DNA from 2 places in the Nonomuraea sp. NPDC005692 genome. Region 1 is predicted to be linked to the other one. Evidence: predicted binding sites of a transcription regulator. Region 1 holds the regulator's gene; the other holds the start of a gene.
The links. Region 1 encodes HrcA, which represses chaperone genes, less so after heat shock. Its sites were predicted from a motif close to TTGGCACTCTCNNNNNGAGAGTGCCAA; they were not measured.
Positions count from the first base shown of each region.

Region 2: the regulator HrcA is predicted to act here: its motif matches at 7,533-7,559, upstream of groL (chaperonin GroEL).

Region 1 is NZ_JBEXYU010000039.1:66,285-77,719, reverse strand. Features, by position in the region: gene ABZ459_RS45755 (SigE family RNA polymerase sigma factor) at 1-86, shown strand, start outside; gene ABZ459_RS45750 (hypothetical protein) at 83-709, shown strand; gene ABZ459_RS45745 (16S rRNA (uracil(1498)-N(3))-methyltransferase) at 728-1,453, opposite strand; gene dnaJ (molecular chaperone DnaJ) at 1,463-2,605, opposite strand; gene hrcA (heat-inducible transcriptional repressor HrcA) at 2,617-3,630, opposite strand; gene ABZ459_RS45730 (DUF456 domain-containing protein) at 3,787-4,650, shown strand; gene ABZ459_RS45725 (DUF3097 domain-containing protein) at 4,668-5,477, shown strand; gene ABZ459_RS45720 (DUF4870 domain-containing protein) at 5,474-6,106, shown strand; gene hemW (radical SAM family heme chaperone HemW) at 6,099-7,316, opposite strand; gene ABZ459_RS45710 (styrene monooxygenase/indole monooxygenase family protein) at 7,372-8,577, shown strand; gene ABZ459_RS45705 (glycoside hydrolase family 18 protein) at 8,641-9,885, shown strand; gene ABZ459_RS45700 (MOSC domain-containing protein) at 9,913-10,545, opposite strand; gene ABZ459_RS45695 (hypothetical protein) at 10,657-10,974, opposite strand; gene ccmA (heme ABC exporter ATP-binding protein CcmA) at 11,121-11,435, shown strand, end outside.
Region 2 is NZ_JBEXYU010000015.1:28,308-39,742, forward strand. Features, by position in the region: gene ABZ459_RS28025 (DUF3263 domain-containing protein) at 101-400, shown strand; gene otsB (trehalose-phosphatase) at 440-1,210, shown strand; gene ABZ459_RS28035 (hypothetical protein) at 1,318-1,902, shown strand; gene ABZ459_RS28040 (hypothetical protein) at 1,880-3,064, opposite strand; gene ABZ459_RS28045 (trehalose-6-phosphate synthase) at 3,106-4,530, opposite strand; gene ABZ459_RS28050 (RNA polymerase sigma factor) at 4,562-5,116, shown strand; SAM riboswitch class I at 5,196-5,336, shown strand; gene thrC (threonine synthase) at 5,350-6,582, shown strand; gene ABZ459_RS28060 (MoaD/ThiS family protein) at 6,608-6,883, shown strand; gene ABZ459_RS28065 (cold-shock protein) at 7,127-7,327, shown strand; gene groL (chaperonin GroEL) at 7,670-9,298, shown strand; gene ABZ459_RS28075 (hypothetical protein) at 9,451-9,945, shown strand; gene ABZ459_RS28080 (YbhB/YbcL family Raf kinase inhibitor-like protein) at 10,046-10,576, opposite strand; gene ABZ459_RS28085 (AAA family ATPase) at 10,638-11,435, opposite strand, start outside.

The DNA.
Region 1 (11,435 bases):
CCATGGGCATCAGCAAGGGCGCGGTCAAGAGCCACACCGCCCGTGGAATGGCCGCGTTGCGGTCCGTCCTGGAGAAGATGTCATGACCCAGCCCCCCGACGAGTACGGCGACGTCCTGCGCCGTGCGCTCCGCGCGGAGGCGGACGCGGTCGTGCCCTCGCCGGAGGGACTGCAGATCATCCGCGCCCGCATCGAGCGGCGCGGCGTCCGTAACCTGTTCTGGTGGCGTGCGGGCGCGGCGGCGGTCAGCGCCGTGCTGGTGGCGGGGACGATCGTGATGGTCGTTCCCGGGCTGCGCTCCCAGATCTTCGAGACGCCCGTCAAGGTGGTGGACAACTCGACCACCACCCCCGGCAACTCCTCGACCAGGCTGTCCACGCCGCCCAGGCCCGACAGTCACAGCGCCGAGCCGCCGCCCGTGGTGGTCGTGCCGCCGAGCCACAGCGAGACCCACCGGCCCGCGGAGACGGCCAGGTCGACCAGGCAGCCCACGCCGTCGCCGACGCCGTCCTCGACGCCCTGCCCGAGCGGCGAGCCCGCCGGCGACCAGGAGTGCCCGGAGATCACGCCGACCCCCACGCCGACCCCGACGGAGACGACCGACGCGCCGACGTCGTGCCCCTCCGAGGAGTGCCCGCCGGACGACATGCCCACCGGCCCGAGCGACCTGAGCAGCCCGCTGGTGGACGTGCCGCACACGACGCCGTGAGAGCGCCCTGAGCCGGGCCTACCAGCGCCCGGTACGCGCGAGCAGCACGGCCGCCGCCGCCACCCCCGCCGTGGAGGTGCGCAGCACGGTGGGCCCGAGCAGCACGGGCACCGCCTCGGCCGCGGCGAACCTGCGCAGCTCCTCCTCCGACACGCCCCCCTCGGGCCCCACGACGACGACGATGTCGCCGCCGGGCGGCAGCGCCACCTTCGACAGCGGCTCGGCGGCCTCCTCGTGCAGCACGAGCCCCAGCGCCGCGCCGGCCAGCAGCCCCTCGACCTGGGCGGTGGAGGCGAGCTCGGCCACCTCGGGCAGGTGGAACCGGCGCGCCTGCTTGCCGGCCTCGCGGGCCGTGGAACGCCACCGGCCCAGCGCCTTGGCGATCTTGTCGCCCTTCCACTGCGTGATGCTGCGCGAGGCGGCCCAGGGGACGATCACGTCGACCCCCACCTCGGTCATCATCTCGACGGCCAGCTCGCCCCTGTCGCCCTTGGGCAGCCCCTGGACGACCACCAGCCGCCGCGCGGGCGGCTCGACGGTGTAGCGGGCGAGCACGTCGAGCGCGAGGCCCTCCTTGAACACCTCGCGCACCACGCACTCGGCGACGTCGCCCGCGCCGTTGGTCAGGTCGACCCGCTCGCCGGCGCGCAGGCGCCGCACGGAGGCCGCGTGCCGCCCCTCAGGCCCGTCGAGCGTCAGCTCGGCGCCGTCGAGGTCCTCGGCGAGGAACACGGGGACGGTCACGGGTGATCGTCACCTGCCGTTGAAGGCGTCACGCAGGCGGGAGAAAAAACCCTGCTGGCCCGGGGCGAACTTGCCCGGCGGCCGCTCCTCTCCACGCAACCTCGACAGCTCGCGCAGCAGGTCCTCCTGCGTCTGGTCGAGCCGCATCGGTGTCTCGACGTTGACGTGGATGAGCAGGTCGCCCCTGCCGGACTCGTTGAGCCGCTGCACGCCGCGCCCGTACATGGTGATGACCTGGCCGGACTGGGTGCCGGGGCGCACGTCGATCTCCTCGGAGCCGTCGAGCGTCTCGACGGCGAGGATCGTGCCGAGCGCGGCGGCCGTCATCGGGATCTGGACCGTGCAGTGGAGGTCGTCGCCGCGCCGCTCGAAGATCTCGTGCGCGCGCTCGACGATCTCCAGGAAGAGGTCTCCGGGCGGGCCGCCGCCGGGGCCGACCTCGCCCTCGCCGGCGAGCTGGATGTGGGTGCCGTCCTCGACGCCCGCGGGGATGCGGACCTTGATCGTACGGCGGGTGCGCACCCGGCCGTCGCCCGAGCACTCCTGGCAGGGGTGGCGGATGATGCTGCCGAAGCCGCCGCACTGGGGGCACGGCCGCGAGGTCATGACCTGGCCCAGGAACGAGCGGGTGACCTGGGAGATCTCGCCGCGCCCGCTGCACATGTCACAGGTGTCGGGGTGGGTGCCGGGGGCCGCGCCGGCGCCGTGGCACACCTCGCACAGCACGGCGGTGTCCACGACCAGCTCGCGGGTGGTGCCGAACGCCGTCTCGCGCAGGTCGAGCTCGACCCTGATGGTGGCGTTGCGGCCCCTCCTGGCGCGCGAGCGCGGCCCGCGGGTGCCGCCCGCGGTGCCGAAGAAGGCGTCCATGATGTCGCTGAAGGGGAAACCCGCGCCGAAGCCACCGGCGCCCGCGCCCGCACCCGCGCCGCCGCCGAAGGGGTCGCCGCCCAGGTCGTACATCTGGCGCTTGTTCGGGTCGGACAGCACCTCGTAGGCCTGCGTGATCTCCTTGAACCGCTCCTGGGTCTCAGGATCGGGGTTCACGTCGGGGTGCAGCTCGCGGGCGAGGCGGCGGTAGGCCTTCTTGATCTCGTCCTGACTGGCGTCACGGCGCACCCCGAGGGTGGCGTAGTAGTCGCTGTTTGCCACTTATCGACCTCTTAAGATGCAGCCAGGATCTGGCTGACGTAGCGTGCCACCGCGCGTACGGCGCCCATCGTCACGGGGTAGTCCATCCTCGTGGGACCCAGCACGCCGAGCCGGGCCAGTTGGTTGTCGCCAGAACCGTATCCGGTTGCGACGATGGACGTGCCGCGAAGGTAGGGGTTTTCCGAGCCGATGCGCACGGTGAGCGCGGACGGGGTGTCTGTGGAAGTCTCGCCGAGCAACCGCATGAGCACGACCTGCTCCTCCAGCGCCTCCAGCACGTCGCGCAGGCCGGTGGCGAAGTCGGCGCCCGCGAGATTGGCCGCGCCGGCGAACACGATCTTCTCGTCATGGCGTTCGACGAGGGTTTCGAGCAGCACCGACAGGATCGTGGCCACGGCGGGCCGATCCTCGGCGGGCAGCCGCTCGGGCAGGTCGGCGACCAGCTCGGGGACGTTGCCCAGCCCGCAGCCGTCGAGGCAGGAGTTGAGCACCGCGCGCAGATGGGCGATGCGGTCGTCCTCCACCACCTCGGGCAGCTCGATCACGCGCTGCTCGACGCGCCCGGTGTTGGTGATCAGCACGAGCATGACCCGCCGGTCGTTGAGCGGGACCAGCTCGACGTGCCTGACCGTGGAACGGGTCAGCGTCGGGTACTGCACGACCGCGACCTGCCTGGTGAGCTGCGCGAGCAGCCGCACGGTGCGGAAGACCACGTCGTCGAGGTCGACCGCGCCGGCGAGGAAGGTCTCGATCGCCCGCCGCTCGGCCCCCGACAGGGGCTTGACCTGCGAGAGCCGGTCGACGAACAGGCGGTAGCCCTTGTCCGTCGGCACGCGGCCCGCGCTGGTGTGCGGCTGGGTGATGTAGCCCTCCTCCTCCAGAGCGGCCATGTCGTTCCTGACCGTTGCCGGGGAGACCTTGAGGTTGTGGCGCTCCGCCAGCGCCTTGGAGCCCACCGGTTCGTTGGTGGACACGTAGTCTTCGACAATGGCGCGGAGCACCGCAAGCTTCCGATCGTCGAGCACGTGCTCACCTCCTGCCTCTGCCTAACAGGGAAACGACAGGTCTAGCACTCCGTGTTCCCGAGTGCCAAGTGTACGGCTCTCGCCCACAAGGTGCGATAACACCAGGTCCCATCCTGTTGCTAGCGACTTACAAGCGACAGGCCTCACACTTGCCGCATGACCGACAATTCCCAGCCCCCGCAGTACGGACCGCCCCAGGGGCAGGGTCCCTACTACGGTCAGCCGAACCAGTACGGTCAGCAGCCGTACCAGCCCCAGCAGTACGGCCAGCCGCCCTACCAGCAACAACAGCCGCCCGCCCAGTACGGCCCCCCGCCCGGGTACGGCCAGCAGAACCAGTACGCCCAGCCCGACCAGTACGCCCAGCCCGACCAGTACGCCCAGCCCGACCAGTACGCCCAGCCCGACCAGTACGGCGCCCACAACCAGTACGGCCGGCAGCCGCAGTTCCCGGCCAGGATCGACGGCAAGGCGATCAAGCCGCGCCTGTGGTGGATCGCCGTCGTGTGGGCCGTCGCCGTCGTGCTGGGCGTCGTGGGCGTGGTCGTGTTCGCCGGCGGCGTGCTGAGCAGCGTCACGGACACGGCCCCGACGACCACGTTCGCGGCGGGCGAAAGCGTGAAGGTCGCGATCGACCCCGCCAAGCGCCCGGCCGTCTACATCGCCACCGACACGCGGGTCAACTACCAGTGCGAGATCTCCGGCGGCCCGGCCCAGGCCAGGCTGGTCAAGGTCTCCGGCACCCAGACGCTCAGCGCCGGCGGGACCACCTGGCAGCAGATCCTCGCCGTCAACGCCCCCGCCAAGGGCGACTACCAGCTGACCTGCGCCACGCAGGAGGAGTCGTCGGCCCGCTTCGGCGTAGGCCGTGACCTGCTCTCCGCGGCGGGCGGCATGTTCGGCGGGGTCGCGGCCCTGTTCCTGTTCCCCGGCGCCGGCCTGCTCATCGGCATCATCGGCACCGTCGTCATCCTCGTACGGCGCAGCGGCGCGCGTAAGCGCCTTGCGGTCAGCGGGTGATTTGCTACGGTCCCCGTGTGTACGAGGGTGATGTGCTGGCGGGCAATTGGCGGCGGCCGGGCAAGGGCAAGATCCCGAAGGTGCCCGCCGAACTCGACCTGGTCGTGGAGGACGCCGACAGCGGCTTCTGCGGCGCCGTGGTGGCCTGTGACAAGGAGGCCGTCACCCTTGAGGACCGGTTCGGCAAACGCCGCCTGTTCCCGCTGGCGCCGGCCGCGTTCCTGCTGGAGGGCAGGGCCGTGACGCTGGTGCGCCCGGCGGCCGCGGCCCCGGCGGGGCCCAGGCGCAGCGCGTCCGGGTCCATCGCCGTGGAGGGGCTGCGGGCCCGGGTCGCCAAGGAGAGCCGGATCTACGTCGAGGGCGTGCACGACGCCGCGCTCGTGGAGAAGATCTGGGGCCACGACCTGCGCGTCGAGGGGGTCGTGGTCGAGTACCTGGAGGGCGTCGACGACCTGCCCGCCATCGTGGCCGAGTTCGCCCCCGAGCCGGGCCGCAGGCTGGGCGTGCTGGTCGACCACCTGGTGCCGGGGTCGAAGGAGAGCCGGATCGCGGCCCGGATCACCTCGCCGCACGTGCTCGTCGTGGGTCATCCGTACATCGACATCTGGCAGGCGGTCAAACCGTCCGTGCTGCGCATCCCGGGGTGGCCCGACGTGCCGCGCGGGGTGCCGTGGAAGGAGGGCGTGCTCGCCGCACTGGGCTGGCGCATGGAGCCAGCGGACGCCTGGCGGCGCATTCTGGGCGCCGTCTCGTCCTACACCGACCTGGAGCCGGAGCTGCTCGGCCGGGTCGAGGAACTGATCGACTTCGTTACGGAGGCATCATGAGCCAGGACCCGCCGCCGCCCGCCGACGACTCCACCCCTTACGTCCCGCCTTCCGACGTACCCCGCGACCAGGGCTCGGGCCCACAGCTCGGCTACGGCCAGCAGCCGGGCTCCCAGCCCGACTACGGGCGGCAGCCGCCAAGCGGCCCCGGTCCGCAGCCCGGTCCCATGCCCTCGCCGCCCCGTTACGTGCCCCCGCCGCCGGGCTACGGCCAGCCCCCCGGCCATGGCCAGGCCCCGGGCTACGGGCAGCAGCCGGGCTACGGCTACCCCGCCGGGCCGTACGTGCCCGGCCGGTTCGGCCCGCGCCGCGGCAGCGACGACACCACGATGGCCATGCTCTCCCACCTGCTGGGCCTGCTGGTCTCCTGGATCGGCCCGCTGATCATCTACCTGATGAAGAAGGACGAGTCCCCCTACGTCAGGGACCAGGCCGCCGAGGCCCTGAACTTCCAGATCACCATGTTCATCGGCTACCTGGTGGCGACCGTGCTGACGATCGTGCTGGTCGGCCTGCTGCTGTTCCCGATCGTGTGGATCGTGTCGCTGATCTTCCACGTGCAGGCGGCCATCGCCACCAACCGGGGCGAGAACTACCGCTATCCGTTCGCCATCCGCCTGATCACATGAGCTCGGTGATCAGGGCGTCGGCCAGCAGCCGCCCCTTGAGGGTGAGCACCATCCGGCCCGCCCTGAACGGCTCGGGCTCCAGCAGCCCGCGCGCCAGCGCGCTGGCCACGGACGTGCGCGCGCCGGGGGCGACCTCGGCGAGCGGGTAGCCGGAGACCAGCCGCAGCTCCAGCATCAGCCGCTCGGCGGCCCGGTCGTCGTCGGTGAGCACCTCGCGCGCGTGCGCGGGCGAGGTGCCCGCCGCCAGGCGCTGGGCGTAGGCGGCCGGGTGCTTGACGTTCCACCAGCGGGTGCCGCCGACGTGACTGTGGGCGCCGGGGCCGGCGGCCCACCAGTCGCCGCCGGTCCAGTAGAGCAGGTTGTGCCGGCAGCGGGCCTGCTCGGAGGTCGCCCAGTTGGACACCTCGTACCAGCCGAAACCGGCCTCGGTCAGCATCTTCTCGGCGATCAGGTAGCGGTCGGCGGCGACGTCGTCGTCGGGCATCGGCAGCTCGCCGCGCCGGATCCGGGCCGCGAGCCTGGTGCCCTCCTCCACGATCAGCGAGTACGCCGACACGTGGTCGGGCCCGGCCTCGATCGCGGCGGCCAGCGAGGCCCGCCAGTCGTCGTCGGACTCCCCCGGCGTGCTGTAGATCAGGTCGAGGTTGACGTGCTCGAACCCGGCCGCCCGCGCCTCCTTGACGGCCCGTGCCGGACGGCCCGGCGTGTGCCTGCGGTCGAGCACCTGCAGCACGTGCTCACGCGCGCTCTGCATGCCGAAGCTGACCCGGTTGAAGCCGCCCTGGCGGAGTTTGTCGAGGTAGGCGGGGTCGACGGACTCGGGGTTGGCCTCGGTGGTGACCTCCGCCCCCGGCCGCAGCCCGAACTCGGCGTCGATGGCGGCCAGGACGCGCGCCAGGTCCTCGGGAGGCAGCAGCGTGGGCGTCCCGCCGCCGAAGAACACCGTCTCCACGGGCAGGTCGGCGTCGCCGAGCACGCGCCGGGCCAGGCGCACCTCCGCCACGACCGTGTCGGCGTAGTCGCGATGGGAGGCGCCGGGCCCTAGCTCGGCGGCGGTGTAGGTGTTGAAATCGCAGTAGCCGCAGCGGGTGACGCAGAAGGGCACGTGCACGTAGAAGCCGAACGGGCGCTCGCCGAGCCCGCGCAGCGCGCTGTCGGGCAGCTCGCCGGAGGCGGGCGCCGGATCGCCGTCGGGCAGGGTGGATGGCACGTCATCCAGTGTGCCTGCTCACGGGTGTGCTCCGAGCCATCGAAGGAGGCGGCACATGACGGGCGTCGGAATCGTGGGCGCGGGGATCTCCGGGCTGACGCTGGCCCTGCGACTCCAGCAGCTCGGCGTCGCGACCACGCTCTACAGCGAGGGCGACGCGGCCGACCTGGGCCGTGGGCGGCTGCCGAACACGGTCGGCAGGATGGGCCGCGCGCAGGACCGCGAGCGGGAGCTGGGCAGCCTGCACTTCCTCGACCCGGGCTGCCTGCTGGTCAGCGGCAGCCTCTCGATCAAGGGCGATCCGCCGCTGGAGTTCACCGGCCGCGTGACGGAGCCGTTCCACGGGGTCGACTTCCGGGTGCTGCTGCCTGCGCTCATGGACGACTACACGAGCAGGGGCGGCCACCTGGTCGTCGATCCCCTCCCGCCGGACGCCGGCCAGGTCGCCCGCTGGTCCCGAGGGCACGAGCTGATGGTGGTGGCCACCGGGCGGCGCTCGGTGCGCGAGCTGTTCCCGCGCGTTCCGGCGTGGTCTCCGTACGAGGCGCCGCAGCGGATCCTGGCCGCCGGGCTGTTCCACGGGTTCGATCCGGGGCCGGCCTTCGGCTTCAACATCTCGCCCGACTGCGGCGAGATCCTGTGCATGGCGATGATGACGCGGTCGGGCGTGCGGGGCGGCGTCCTGGTCGAGGCGATCCCCGGCGGGCCGCTCGACGTGCTGGCCCGGGTGCCCGCCGACGAGTTCTGCAAGACGCTGCTCGCCCTGCTGCCCGAGCACGCGCCGCGCCTGGCCGAGCAGCTCGATCCGGCCGCGTTCGAGCTGCTCGGGCCGGAGGACCTGCTGCAGGGCGCGATCACGCCGGTGGTGCGCGAGGCGGTGGCCGAGTTGCCGGGCGGCGGCGTGGCGCTGGCGCTCGGCGACGCCTGGGTCACCAACGACCCGATCACCGGGCAGGGCGCGAACCTGGGCTCGGCCTGCGCCTGGATCGCGGCCGACGCCGTCGCGGCGGGCGGGCCGTACGACGCGGCGTTCGCGCGGGAGACGGCCCGGCGCATGTGGGTGGCGGCCGAGCCGGTCGTCGCGTGGACGAACGCCTTCCTGCGGCCTCCGGCGGAGCACGTCCTGACGCTGCTCGCCGCCGCCGCGACCAGGCAGGAGGTGGCCGATCTGGTGCTGTCGCTGTTCGGCGACCCGGCGCGCGCGTGGCGGCTGTTCTCCAGCGCCGAGGAGGTGGCGCGCGTCGTTGACGGCACGGGGTGACGGTTCTACGATCGCGTCAACTTATAGGAAAGTTTCTTATAAGTTCACCCCCCAGGAGCGCCCGTGAAGAAGATCCTCCTCGCACTCTCGCTCTTACTCGGGCTCACGGCGGTGTCCGCGCCCGCCGAGGCCCATCCCGGATTCAAGCGGGTCGCCTACTTCATCCAGTGGGGCGTGTACGGGCGCAACTACCACGTCAAGGACGTGGACACCAGCGGCGCCGCCGCCAAGCTCACCCACCTCAACTACGCCTTCGGCTTCGTCAACGCCGAGGGCTCCTGCTACTCGGCCGACCCCTGGGCCGACTGGCAGCGCCCGGTGCCGGCCGAGCAGAGCGTGGACGGCGTCGCCGACCAGCCGGGCCAGACGCTCAACGGCAACCTCAACCAGCTGCGCAAGCTCAAGGCCAAGCACCCCGGCCTCAAGGTGCTGATCTCGCTCGGCGGCTGGACCGGGTCCAAGTACTTCTCCGACGCGGTGCTCACCGCCGAGTCGCGGTCCGCGCTGGCCCGGTCGTGCGTCGACCTGTGGCTGCGCGGCAACCTGCCGGGCCTTGAGCCGGGCGCGGGCGCCGGCGTGTTCGACGGCGTCGACCTGGACTGGGAGTGGCCGGGCTCGGCGGGCAACGACGGGAACGTGATCAGGCCCGAGGACCGGCGGAACTTCACCCTCTTCGTCGAGGAACTGCGCGCCCAGCTCCGGGCCTTCTCGGCGAGCTCCCAGCTCACGGCCTTCCTCCCGGCCGCCGCCGCGAAGATCGACGCCGGGTTCGAGGTGCGCCGCGTGTTCCGGTCGCTCGACTTCGCCACCGTCCAGGGGTACGACCTGCACGGCACGTGGGAATCGCGGACCGGGCACAACGGGAACCTGTTCAACGACCGCCGCGACCCCAACCCCGTCAGGTACAGCGTGGACCAGACCGTCCGCGACTACCTGTCGCGCGGCGCGCCCGGCCGCAAGATCGTCGTGGGCGTGCCCGCGTACGGGCAGGGCTGGACCGGCGTGACCGGCGGCGGCGACGGCCTCTGGCAGCCCGCGACCGGACCGGCCGCCGGCAAGTGGGGGCCGGGCAGCGAGGACTACAAGGACCTGGCGGCCAAGCCCGGCAAGCGCTACCGGGACCTGCGCACCGGCGCGATGTGGCTGTACGACGGCAACGAGTTCTGGTCCTACGACGACCCGGCGTCGCTGCTGCAGAAGGCGGCCTACATCCGGCTCAAGGGGCTGGGCGGCTCGATGATGTGGTCGATCGACCAGGACGACGCCCGCGCCTCCCTCACCTCGGCCCTGTACTCCGTCCTGCGCTAGACGGGCGCCCGGCCGGGTGGACGGTCTCTAGCCGCCCGCCCGGCCGGCCCGCGCGGCCATCTCGTCCCACTCCGGGTCGTGGCCGGGGACCGCGAGCACCCGGGCCAGCGCGTCGGTGTCGCCGTGGCGGGCGCGGAAGGCGTCCGCCACGGTCATGCCGGTCTCCGGGCGCGAGACGATCTCCACCTCGTCGCCCGCGCCCAGCTCGCCCAGCTCCACCACGGCCAGGTAGGCGCCCGGCCGCGCGGCGCGGGTGAAGCGCTTGAGCCAGCCCGGCTCGTCCATCCAGTTGCGGAACACCACGCAGGGGATGCGCGGGCCGGTCACCTCCAGCAGGGCGCTGCCGACGCGCCACCGCTCGCCCACCAGGGCATCGTTGACGTCGAGGCCGGCGGTGGTCAGGTTCTCCCCGAAACGGCCGTCGCGCAGGTCGCGGCCGAGCTCGCCCTGCCACCAGTCGTAGTCTTCGCGGGCGTAGGCGTAGACGGCGTGGGTGGGGGCGCCGTGGTTGGGCGTGTCGGCCCGCTCGTCGCCGGCCAGGCCGTTGCGCAGCACCGCCACCCGGTGGGGCACGGCCCGCTTGTCGATCGCCGTACGGCCGAGCTTGCCGGCCCATTCCGCATCGGACGACAGCCCGACGTTGACGGAGAGGATGCGCATGCCGCGACGGTAGCGGACGGACAGGCACGTGACGCACCGATTTTTCCGCTTTTCTCAGCCCATCGACGCTGAAGAACGAATATGTGCCCATTCGGCCTGTTCGCCGAGCCGTCACCCGCGCCTGTCGCCCGGCTCCGGCGCCACCCGGGCGAGCTGGGAGTCGGCGTCGAACCCGGCCAGTTGTAACAGGGTCTCCAGGGCCGCCTGCCTGGTCTCCTCGACCGAGCCGCCGCGTTCGCCGAAGCACTCGGCCGCGACGTCGAGCAGCGCCGCCACCACCGCCGCGTCGGGATAGGGCACGTCGACCACCACCCTGCCGTCGCCGCCCACCTCGGCGGGTCTCAGGTGAAGCCGCAGCAGCCGCCGGGTCTCCTCCGCCACGGCCACCCCCAGCACAGCGGCACGCTCGAATCGCTCAGAAGCAATCACGTCACCCTCCAGTAGCACTGGTGTTCGGGAACAGCAAAGGTAGCGACCGGCACCGACAGAATCGGCTCTCCCGCCCTCGGCGAGGCCGCGGAAAGGCCCCGCAGGCCGGTCACGCGGACGGCCGGCGGGGTGGCTACGCTCGAACGGTGAGCGGTTTGATCATCGAAGTCACGGACCTGTCCGTCGAGCTCGGGGGCAATCCGGTGCTCCGGGGGCTCGACCTGGCCGTCGAGCCGGGTGAGGTCGTGGCGGTCGTCGGGCCCAACGGCTCGGGCAAGTCCACGTTGCTGCGCTGCCTGGCCGGCCTCCAGCCCGCCACCTCCGGAGGGGTCCGCGTGTTCGGCGCCGAGCCCGCCGACGACGCGCCCTTCTGGCGCGCGGTGGCGCTGCTCGGCGACGAGCCCGCCTGGTACCCGGGGCTCACGGCACGCGAGCACCTGGAGCTCATGGGAGCCGTGTAC
Region 2 (11,435 bases), on a different contig from region 1:
GCAATCCGCCGTGAACAGCCGCAGATCGCACATTACGATTGGCCACGGGCCGCGAAGCGTGCGATGTGATCGTCGCACGCCCCTTCCCGAGGAGGACATCATGGGAGCACCGCTCAGCGGTGACAGTGCTGCCCAGGAACCGTCCCAGCCACCCCTCACCGACCGTGATCTCGAACTCCTCGCCTTCGAACGCCAATGGTGGCGGCACGCGGGCGCCAAGGAGCAGGCCATCAAGGAGACCTTCGGGTTCTCGGCCACCCGCTACTACCAGTTGCTCGGCGAGCTGATCGACAGACCGGAGGCGCTGGAGCAGGACCCGATGCTGGTCAAACGGTTGCGAAGGTTGCGCTCCACCCGTCAGCGCGACCGTGCGGCGAGACGGCTCGGCATGCGTCCCTGACCGGCTGGGTACGGCAGCCGCGTGAGGAACATCCCTGGTATGGAAGCGATCCTTAAAGATCCGTCCGGCGCCGTGATCGGGCTCGACTTCGACGGAACCCTGTCGCCGATCGTGCCCGATCCCGCCTCCGCCAAGATCCACCCCGAGGCCCCCGCCGTGCTCGCCGAACTGGGCGCGCACGTCGGCGCCGTGGCCATCGTGACCGGCAGGCCGGCGGCCACCGCGCTCGAACTCGGGCCCGGCCTGGCCGACGTGCCCGGCCTCGTGGTGCTCGGCCACTACGGCTTCGAACGGTGGGAGCACGGACGTGTCTCGGCGCCGCCGCCGCCACCCGGCGTGCCGCGCGTCCGGGCCGAGCTGCCCCTGCTGCTCGACGCGCTCGGCCTGCACGGCGTGGTGATCGAGGACAAGGGCAGGGCGGTGGCCGTGCACACCAGGCGCGCCCCCGACCCCGAGGGCGCGCTCGCCGTGCTGCGCGAGCCGCTGGCCGAGCTGGCCGCGAAACACGGCCTGGTGATCGAGCCCGGCCGCATGGTCCTGGAGCTGCGCCCGCCCGGCATGGACAAGGGCCACGCGCTCGGGCTGTTCCTGGCCGAGCGGGACGCCAGGTCCGTCATGTTCGTCGGCGACGACCTCGGCGACCTGGCCGCCTTCGACGCCGTACGCGCCTCGGGGCTGCCCGGCGTGACCGTGTGCAGCGGCTCGGCCGAGGTGACCGCGCTGGCCGAGCGGGCCGACATCGTGGTCGACGGGCCCGACGGCGTGGTGGCGCTGCTGCGCGAGCTGACGACGGCCTTCACCCGCCCCTGAGCGCAGCCGTTCGTGAGCCGGCTCGCGGCCTTGCGCCGTTTGGGCCGGCTCGCGGCTTTCAGCCGTTCGTGATTGGGCTGCAAGTGGCGGATCCTACGGTGGTGCGCATGTCACGACGATCTCTCGCCGCCGCCTCGGCCGCGGCCCTGGCGACCCTGGCGGCCGTGCTCGCCGCTCCCGGCGCCGCCTCCGCCGCCCCCGCCCAGCAGCTCAAGCTGCGCGGCGGCCTGACGCTCTACATCCCGATCGAGTGGGTGGTCCACCGTAAGGGCGGCGACGTCGTCCAGGTGGTCACCGGCCGGTGCGCCAAGCCGCAGGGCTGGGGCTCGCCGGAGTGCGACGCGTTCTACATCCTCGGTCCCGGCGCGATCAGGCGGGGCGCCGAGGGGTTCGGGCCCTACACGGGCAAGGACCCGTACTATCCGGCCAGCGACGTGCAGCCCTGCCCGCTCAACCGCAAGTGGGGCGAGGTGATCGGGCCCAAGGTCACCAGGGGCTACCGGCAGATGGGGGCCGGGCACAAGGCCGCCTACAACGCCTGGCAGGCCACGTGCGTCAGCTACTCGGGCGGCGGCGTCAAGGCCCGCTTCACGCAGCGCGAGTGGTACCTGCCGAAGAGCCGGATCCTCGTCGTCGACCAGTGGGACACGCCCGGCCTGGCCGACACGCTCAAGTACGCCGACTGGAGATGAGCACCCCGGCGACCGCCAGGCCGATGACCACGGGCACCAGCAGGAACGCGTTCCCGGTGCCGTAGCCGTCGGCCAGCGCGCCGAGCAGCAGCGGGCCGATCGCCATGGCGGCGCCCGCCCACACGGGCGAGGCGGCCGCCGCCCGGTCCGCCCGGTCGCCGGAGGCGCTGATCAGCGTGCTCAGCGCGAGCGGGAACTGCAGCGACGCGCCCAGCCCGCTCAGCGCCAGCCCCACGTACGACAGGATCGGCGCGGTGCTCGCCCAGAACAGCACCCAGCCGAAGGCCATCAGCCCCAGAGCGCCGGCCAGCAGCGGCGTGGCCGGCAGCCGCAGCGCGAGCTGCGCGCCCGCGAACCGGCCCGCCGCCATGCCGCTGACGAACGCCGTCAGCCCGGTCGCCGCGACGGCCGCCGTCACGCCCGTCCTGAGGGCGAACAGGTCGGCGGCCCACAGGTTGAACGAGAACTCCAGCGCCACGCAGCAGAACAGCACGCCCCCGGCCAGATGGAAGCGCCACCCGCCGCCCTCCCGCGCCGGGACGGCCTCCCCGGTGACCACGTCGCCCTGCCCTCCGGCGGCCCTTCGGGGCGCGGGCCAGGAGCGGCCCAGCGCCAGCGCGAGCAGGGCGCTGACGGCCGGGGTGACCAGCAGGGCGGACCGCCAGCCGAGCGCGCTCTGCGCCACCTGGCTCAGCACGAACGTCGCCACCATCCCCACCAGCACGCCCACGGCGTTGGCCTCGCTGAGCGCGGCCGGTCCGGCGGGCCCGTGGTGGTCGCTGAGCTCGGCCATCGCCGCGTAGAGCATGACCGAGCCGAAGCCGCCGGCCACGCCGTAGCCGAGCAGCGTCAGGGGCAGCGCGGAGGTGGCCATGACCAGCAGCACGCCGGCGTTCATCCCGGCCAGGCCGAACCAGCACGTCGAGCGCCGGCCGAGCAGCCGGGTGAGCAGGGGGAGCGCGAGCCCGGCGCCGATCGTCCCGACCGCCATGGCGGTGCCGTGCAGCCCGGCGACGGTGGCCGTGGTGCGCTGGTCGGCGCGCAGCAGCGGGAGGGCGGCGCTCAGGCCGTACACGAACGTGGCGAACGTGCCGAGCAGGAAGTAGATGAGCCAGGTCGGACGGTCCCGGACGAGTCTGATGGGCACTGAGACCGTCGACACCCGGCAGCCTCCGTCATTGGCAGTGAACCCGACTTCTCATGTTAAAGCAGGGCGTCGAGTTGGGACTCCAGCCACTTGTGCGGCGGCAGCGCGGTGGCCGCCTCGTGCAGCCGGTCGCGGCGCCGCCTGCGTTCGTCCTCGGGCATCACCAGCGCCTCGTGCAGCGCGTCCGCCGTGCCGCTCACGTCGTAGGGGTTGACCACCAGCGCGTACGGCCCCAGCTCGGCCGCCGCCCCCGCCTCGCGCGAGAGCACCAGGGCGCAGCGTGGCGACAGGACCGGCCCCTCCTTGGCGACCAGGTTCATGCCGTCGCGGATGGGGTTGACCAGCAGCACGTCCGCCAGCCGGTAGGCGGCCAGCGAGCGCGGGTAGTCGTCGTTGACGTTGAGGATGACCGGATCCCAGTCCTCGGTGGCGTACTCGTCCTCGATCTCGCGCGCGCAGCGCTGCACCGACGCGGTGTACTCGCGGTATTCGGGCAGGTCGTGCCGGCTGGGGTAGGCGAAGGCCAGGTGGACCACCTTGCCGTGCCACTCCGGATGGGCGGCCAGGAACTCCCGGTAGGCCAGCAGCCCGCGCACGATGTTCTTGGACAGCTCGGTGCGGTCGATGCGGACGATCAGCCGGCGGCCGGCCACCTGCTCGGCCAGCGCGGCCATGTGCGACTCGACGTCGGGCTCGCAGGCCCGCGCCCACAGCGCCGCGCCGTCCACGCCCAGGCTGTGCACGCCGACGCGGGTCGTCCTGCCCTCGTGGGTGACCGTGCCGGCCGCGCGGTCCACCCGCGCGCCCAGCAGCGCCTCGCAGCAGTCCATGAACGCCCCCGCCCACCGGGCGGTGAGGAAGCCCGCGTGGTCGGCCCCCAGGATGCCGTCGAGCACCTCCCTGGTCACCGCGTCCGGCAGCAGCGAGAAGTACTCGGGAGGCGCCCACGGCGTGTGGCTGAAGTGGGCGATGCGCAGGTCGGGCCGCTCGGCGCGGAGCATCGCCGGGGTGAGCGTCAGGTGGTAGTCCTGGACCATCACGCGCGCCCCGTGCCCGGCCTCCTCGGCCAGCGCCAGCGCGAACGCGCCGTTGTAGTCGCGGTAGGACTCCCACTCACGCCGGAACTTGGTGCCGAAACTGGGGGAGTTGGGGATGTCGTACAGCAGGTGGTTGACGAACCAGAGGGTCGAGTTGGCCACGGCGTTGTAGGCGCGGTGGAAGGTGGCCGCGGGGATGTCGAGCATCCGCAGGGCGCCCGTGTCGTAGCCGCCGCGGTCGAGCCGGCCCCCCGGGGCCAGGCGCACGGCGCTGCGGTCGCCGTCGGACAGCGCGGCGCACACCCACAGCACGCCGTGCTCCTTGGCCACCCCCGACAGGCCCGAGACGAGGCCGCCACCACCGCGTTTCATGGTCAGCTCACCGTCGTCGTCGACGGTGAAGGAGACCGGCCCGCGGTTGGACGCCACGAGAACGCTGTTCATTTGGGCTCCCTTCGCCCATAGGATCCCAGCTATGGCGCTAGATGAGCTAACCGAGGAACTCGCCCGCTCGGCCGCGGCCGGAGACCATCGCGCGCTCGGCGAGCTCCTGGCCAGGATCGAGCCTGACGTGATGCGCCACTGCGCCCGGATCCTGCCCTATCACCAGGACGCGGAAGAAGCCTCGCAGGACACTCTGCTGGCCGTGGCGCGCAACATCGGCCGGTTCGAGGGGCGGGCCAGGTTCAGCACCTGGCTGCACATCGTGACCGCCAACTGCGCGCGCACCACGTACCGCTCGCTGAAGCGCAGGGCCGCCGAGCAGACGTCGGAGGAGCTGCCGATGCAGAAGCCGGACGCGCGGCGGGTCAGCGTGATCGCCGGCTCGCGGCTCGACCTGCTCGACGCGATGGAGGCGCTGGAGGCCGACAAGCCCGACCTGGCCCAGGCGCTGGTGCTGCGCGACATCGTCCAGCTCGACTACAACGAGGTGGCCGAGCAGCTCAACATCCCGCTCGGCACGGCCAAGTCCCGCATCCACCAGGCCCGCAAGTACGTGCAGGGAGTCCTCGGGGAGGACTATCGGTGAGACGTGTCCTCTCAAATCGTGAGACGGGCGGTTGTTTCCGCCACTTGAGAAGGTAGAGTCCTTTTCGACAACTGAATATTGCTCATCCAGAGGGGTGGAGGGACCGGCCCTGCGAAGCCCCGGCAACCCTCCCGGCTTGTACTCGCGACCTGGCGAGGCCGACCGGGACAAGGTGCCAATTCCGGTTCGCGGTCAAGGTGGCCGCGGGCGAAGATGAGGGAAGGCCTCGCTTCATGTCGCTCGACTTTGGTCCTGCCGTCGCTCTGTCCTGCCGCGAGTGCGGCACGCGCTACCCCCTGGGCCCCAGCTTCGCCTGCCTGGAGTGTTTCGGGCCGCTCGAAGCGGCCTACTCCTTCGGCCAGGTGACGCGCGCGGACATCGAGTCCGGCCCCGCCAACATCTGGCGCTACCGCTCCCTGCTCCCGGTCCCCGCCGACGTGGCGAGCAAGCCCAACATGAACCCGGGCTGGACGAAGCTGGTCAAGGCCGGCAATCTCGGCAAGGCGCTCGGCATCCGGTCCCTGCACGTGAAGGACGACTCGGGCAACCCCACCCACTCCTTCAAGGACCGGGTGGTCGCCATCGCCGTCGAGGCGGCCAGGAACTTCGGTTTCCACACGCTCTCCTGCTCCTCCACGGGCAACCTCGCCGGCGCGGTCACCGCCGCCGCCGCGCGGGCCGGTCTCGACGCGTGCGTGTTCATCCCGGCCGACCTCGAAGCGGCCAAGATCGCCATGGCCCGGGTGTTCGGCGGCCGGCTGATCGGCATCGACGGCACGTACGACGAGGTCAACCGGTTCTGTTCCGAGCTGATCGGCGACCCGCTGGGCGAGCAGTGGGGGTTCGTCAACGTCAACCTGCGGCCCTACTACGCCGAGGGGTCCAAGACGCTCGCGTACGAGATCGCCGAGCAGCTCGGCTGGCGGCTGCCCGAGCAGATCGTCATCCCCATCGCCTCCGGCTCCCAGCTCACGAAGATCGACAAGGGGTTCAAGGAGCTGATCGCGCTCGGGCTGGTCGAGGACACCCCGTACAAGGTGTTCGGGGCACAGGCGGCCGGGTGCTCGCCGGTCTCGACGGCGTACAAGGCGGGGCACGACGTGGTCCAGCCGGTCAAGCCGGACACGATCGCCAAGTCGCTGGCCATCGGCAACCCCGCCGACGGGCCGTACGTGCTGGACATCGCCCGGCGCACGGGCGGGGGCGTCGAGGACGTCACCGACCCCGAGATCGTCGCCGCCATCAAGCTCCTGGCCTCCACCGAGGGCATCTTCGCCGAGACCGCGGGCGGCGTCACGGTGGGCGTGCTGAAGAAGCTCGTCGAGACGGGCAGGCTCGACCCCGAGGCCGAGACCGTGGTGCTGAACACCGGCGACGGCCTCAAGACGCTCGACGCGATCAGCGACGACGCGCGGCCCACCGCCGTGATCCGGCCCTCTCTCGACGCGTTCCGCGCGACTGTCTGACAATCCAGGAAAGGCAACAAAAACCATGAGCGTTTCTGTGCGGATTCCCACCATTCTGCGCACTTACACCGGGGGTAACGCCGAGGTGAGTGGCGAAGGGGCGACTCTTCGTGACGTTCTCGCCAAGCTCGACTCCGACTACCCGGGGATCGGCGCGAGAATTCTGGATGAATCGGGCAAGATTCGTCGTTTTGTCAACGTATACGTTGGTGAAGAGGATGTCCGTTTCGTCGAGGGGCTGGACACTCCCGCCCCTGAAGGCGCTCAGATCTCCATCATCCCTGCCGTCGCGGGCGGCTGACCGCCGGACCACCGACTCTTGAAGGCGCCCCTTGTGGGCGCCTTCTTGTTTTAGAACCAAATTCAACCTCGAACGACTCAGCCTTCGATGAAATTAGCGTTTTGTCGGTTGACTCTGTTGCCAAACCCCGTGCCACAGGTATGGTCGAGGGCGATCGTCTGGCTGATTTTCCCAAAAGTCATGCGATTACGGGTCTCGCGAAGGAATGGGCGAGATCTGCGAGCCCAGTAAGAGGAGTCGGAAGTGGCGCAGGGCACCGTCAAGTGGTTCAACGCGGACAAGGGCTACGGCTTCATCGCGGTAGACGGTGGTAAGGATGTATTCGTCCATTACTCAGCGATCATGATGGACGGGTACCGCTCTCTCGAACAGGGACAGCGTGTCGAGTTCGAGATCACGCAGGGCCAGAAGGGGCCGCAGGCGGAGTCCGTCCGCACGGTCTGATTCACCCTCGCTGGTATGCACCAGGTGGGACGTGCGGCAGCGCAGTCCGTACGGCTCGCCACTGTTTCCTCCGTCGGCTTCGCACGGCGGGTCGCACCTCCGGGGCGGCTCGCCGTACGAACCGGCGCACCCGATGACCTGCCCGATGAGCTGGGGTGGGGTGCCCGTGGCTTGCACTCGGCAGGGTAGAGTGCTAAACAGTTCGTTGGCACTCTGTGTGGCAGAGTGCCAACAACTCGGATCGAGACGATGGGGTCTGCCGAACGGAGATGCAGGCCTATGCCGTCGCGGGCGTCGGCTCGGTCCAGGACACGCCACCCTGCATCTGGGAGGTCTAGCCTTATGGCAGCCAAGATGATCGCGTTTGACGAGGACGCCCGGCGCGGTCTCGAGCGCGGTATGAACCAGCTCGCCGACGCCGTCAAGGTGACCTTGGGCCCCAAGGGGCGCAACGTCGTGCTGGAGAAGAAGTGGGGCGCTCCCACGATCACCAACGACGGTGTCTCCATCGCCAAGGAGATCGAGCTCGAGGACCCGTGGGAGAAGATCGGCGCCGAGCTGGTCAAGGAAGTCGCCAAGAAGACTGACGACGTCGCCGGCGACGGCACCACCACGGCCACCGTGCTCGCCCAGGCTCTGGTGCGCGAAGGTCTGCGCAACGTCGCCGCCGGCGCCAACCCGATGGCCCTGAAGAAGGGCATCGAGGCCGCCGTCGAGCGGGTCAGCGAGGAGCTCTCCAAGCTGGCCAAGGACGTGGAGACCAAGGAGCAGATCGCCTCCACCGCCTCCATCTCCGCCGCCGACCCCGAGATCGGCTCGCTCATCGCCGAGGCGATGGACAAGGTCGGCAAGGAAGGCGTCATCACCGTCGAGGAGAGCAACACCTTCGGTCTCGAGCTCGAGCTCACCGAGGGCATGCGCTTCGACAAGGGCATGACGTCGATGTACTTCGTGACCGACTCCGACCGCATGGAGGCCGTTCTCGAAGACCCGTACATCCTGATCGTCAACAGCAAGGTCTCGGCCAACAAGGACCTGCTGCCGCTGCTCGACAAGGTCGTGCAGTCCGGCAAGCCGCTGCTGATCATCGCCGAGGACGTCGACGGCGAGGCCCTGGCGACCCTGGTGGTCAACAAGATCCGCGGCCTGTTCCGCTCCGTGGCCGTCAAGGCCCCGGGCTTCGGCGACCGCCGCAAGGCCATGCTGGGCGACATCGCGATCCTGACCGGCGGTCAGGTCATCGCCGAGGAGGTCGGCCTCAAGCTCGAGACCGCCACCCTCGACCTGCTCGGCCGCGCCCGCAAGGTCGTGGTGACCAAGGACGAGACCACCATCGTCGACGGCGCCGGTGACGCCGAGGCGATCTCCGGCCGGGTCAACGAGATCCGCGCCGAGATCGAGCGCACCGACTCCGACTACGACCGCGAGAAGCTGCAGGAGCGCCTGGCCAAGCTGGCCGGTGGCGTGGCGGTCATCAAGGCCGGCGCGGCGACCGAGGTCGAGCTCAAGGAGCGCAAGCACCGCATCGAGGACGCCGTGCGCAACGCCAAGGCGGCCGTCGAGGAGGGCATCGTCCCCGGCGGTGGCGTGGCGCTGCTGCAGGCCGGCGCCAAGGCGTTCGACAAGCTCGAGCTCAACGGCGACGAGGCCACCGGCGCGGCGATCGTGAAGAAGGCTCTTGAGGAGCCCCTCAAGCAGATCGCGGTCAACGCGGGCCTCGAGGGCGGCGTCGTCGTGGAGAAGGTGCGCAACCTGACCCCGGGCGAGGGCCTCAACGCCGCTTCCGGCGAGTACGTCAACATGTTCGACTCCGGGATCATCGACCCGGCCAAGGTGACGCGCTCCGCGCTGCAGAACGCCGCCTCCATCGCGGCGCTCTTCCTCACCACCGAGGCCGTCATCGCCGAGAAGCCCGAGAAGACCCCTGCTGCTCCGGCCGGCATGCCCGGCGGCGGCGACATGGACTTCTAGGCTTCGCCTGGTCGCTGACGCATCAGAAGGCGGTTCGGATCTCCAAGGATCCGGCCGCCTTTTGTTGTGTCCGGTCGCGTCACGTTTAGTAGTTATTGACTACGGACAGTAACGAAACGAAGTGACGATTCACCGCACAAAGGAGTAGTTACATGAATTCCCGCACCGCGCGCGTTCTCGGGCTCGGAGCCGTCATGATGGCCGCCGCGGCCGCCATGACGATGCCCGCCCAGGCAGACGACCACGGTTACCTGGACGAGGCCCTGGAGTACGTCGACGTACCCTACTGCGCGGGCTACCTGGAACTGTACGACCGCGACTACTGCGCCTCGCCGTCGAGGTGGACGTCGTCGGACGAGCGCGGGGAGATGTCGGAGGAGGGCGAGGACAGGTCGTCGGAGGAAGGCGAGGACGGGTCGTCGGAGGAGGCCGACGACAGGTCCGGCGAGCGCCAGGACGCCTCGGAGGAGGGCACGGACACGTCGGGCGAGCGCCAGGACACCTCGGACGAAGGCACGGACCTGTCAGGTGAGCGCGAGGACGCCTCGGACGCCTTCGAGGGCCAGATGGCCGGCGAGAGCGAGGACCTGTCGTCCAACGCGCCCGGGGACATCACGTTCGCCGACGAACTGGTGCAGGGCGACTGAACCCCGTCTGGTGACGCCGGGCGTACGAACCCGACGCGGCACCACGGCGAAGGCGCCCCGTACGTGAACGGGGCGCCTTCGCCGCGGTGTTGTGCCGGTCTCAGACGCCGAAGTGCGCGACGATGTGACCGCGGGCCAGCGTGTTGGCGGTGATGTTGAAGCCGACCACCGCCGGGCTCGCGTCGCCGCCGACGCCCAGCTCGTCGACACCCAGCGCGTGCACCGTGAAGACGTAGCGGTGGGGGGCGCCGGGCGGGGGAGCGGCGCCGCCGTACTCTTTGGTGCCGTAGTCGTTGCGGGCGTGCACCGCGCCGGCGGGCAGGCCCTTGAAGTCTGGGCCGGTGCCCGCGCCTCTGGGCAGCTCCGCGGTGTCGCCGGGCAGGTCGAACAGCACCCAGTGCCAGAAGCCGCTGCCGGTGGGGGCGTCGGGGTCGTGGCAGGTGACGGCGTAGCCGCGGGTGCCCTCGGGGGCGCCCGACCAGCGCAGCTGGGGCGAGACGTTCCCGCCGGTCATCCCCCAGTCGTCGAAGACGTGGAGGTCGTTCAGCCGCTCGCCGTCGCGGATGTCGTCGCTCTCCACCACGAGCGCGGGGACCGGGGGCAGGTGTTCATGCGGAAGCGGTGCGGGCACGGCATCCTCCTAGGTCGACAGTCCTTCAGGCCATCCTAGAAGCGGCCGTGCCCGCCCTCCGTCAGGTACCGAGCTGCGCCGGGAGCGGCCTGTCGTGCAGCACGGTGAGCGAGGTGACCGCGCGGGTCAGGACCACGTACAGGCGGGCCAGGCCGCGGGGCTCGGCCTCGACGATGTCGGCGGGCTCCACGACGATCACGTGGTCGTACTCCAGGCCCTTGGCCAGCGTGGCGGGCACGATCAGCAGGCGGTGCTCCTGCGTCGCGTCGGGGTCGAGAACCGCGTGCGGCAGGCCGGACAGCGACTCGGAGACCGCCGCCACCATCGCGTCGGGGACGATGACCCCGATCGAGCCCTCCCTGGCCAGCACCTCCCGGGCCGCCTCGGCGACCGTGCCGCCCGGCCGGACCGTGAGCGAGCCCGCGCCAGGACGCAGCGACCGCGGGGCGGCCAGCGCGGGGGCGATCGAGGGCAGCAGGCGGGCCGCGTAGTCGAGCACCTCGCGCGGCACGCGGAAGCCGAGCGTCAGCTCGGTCACCTCGCCCTCGTCCTGGCCGAGGTGCTTCAGCACGGTCTCCCACGAGCTGGTGGACCACGGCGTGGTGCCCTGGGCCAGGTCGCCGAGCACGGTGGCCGAGCCGTTGCGGCAGCGCCGGCCGAGCGCCCGCAGCTGCATCTCGGACAGGTCCTGGGCCTCGTCCACGACGAGGTGGCCGAGGGACGGGGTGCGCTCCATGAGGTCGCGCAGCTCGTCGAGGAGCGCGGCGTCGGCGGCCGACCATTTGGCGGACTTCCAGCTCCGATAAGGCTTCCGCCAAAGCAGCATTTCCTGCTCGTCAGGCGACAAATCAGTTTTGGC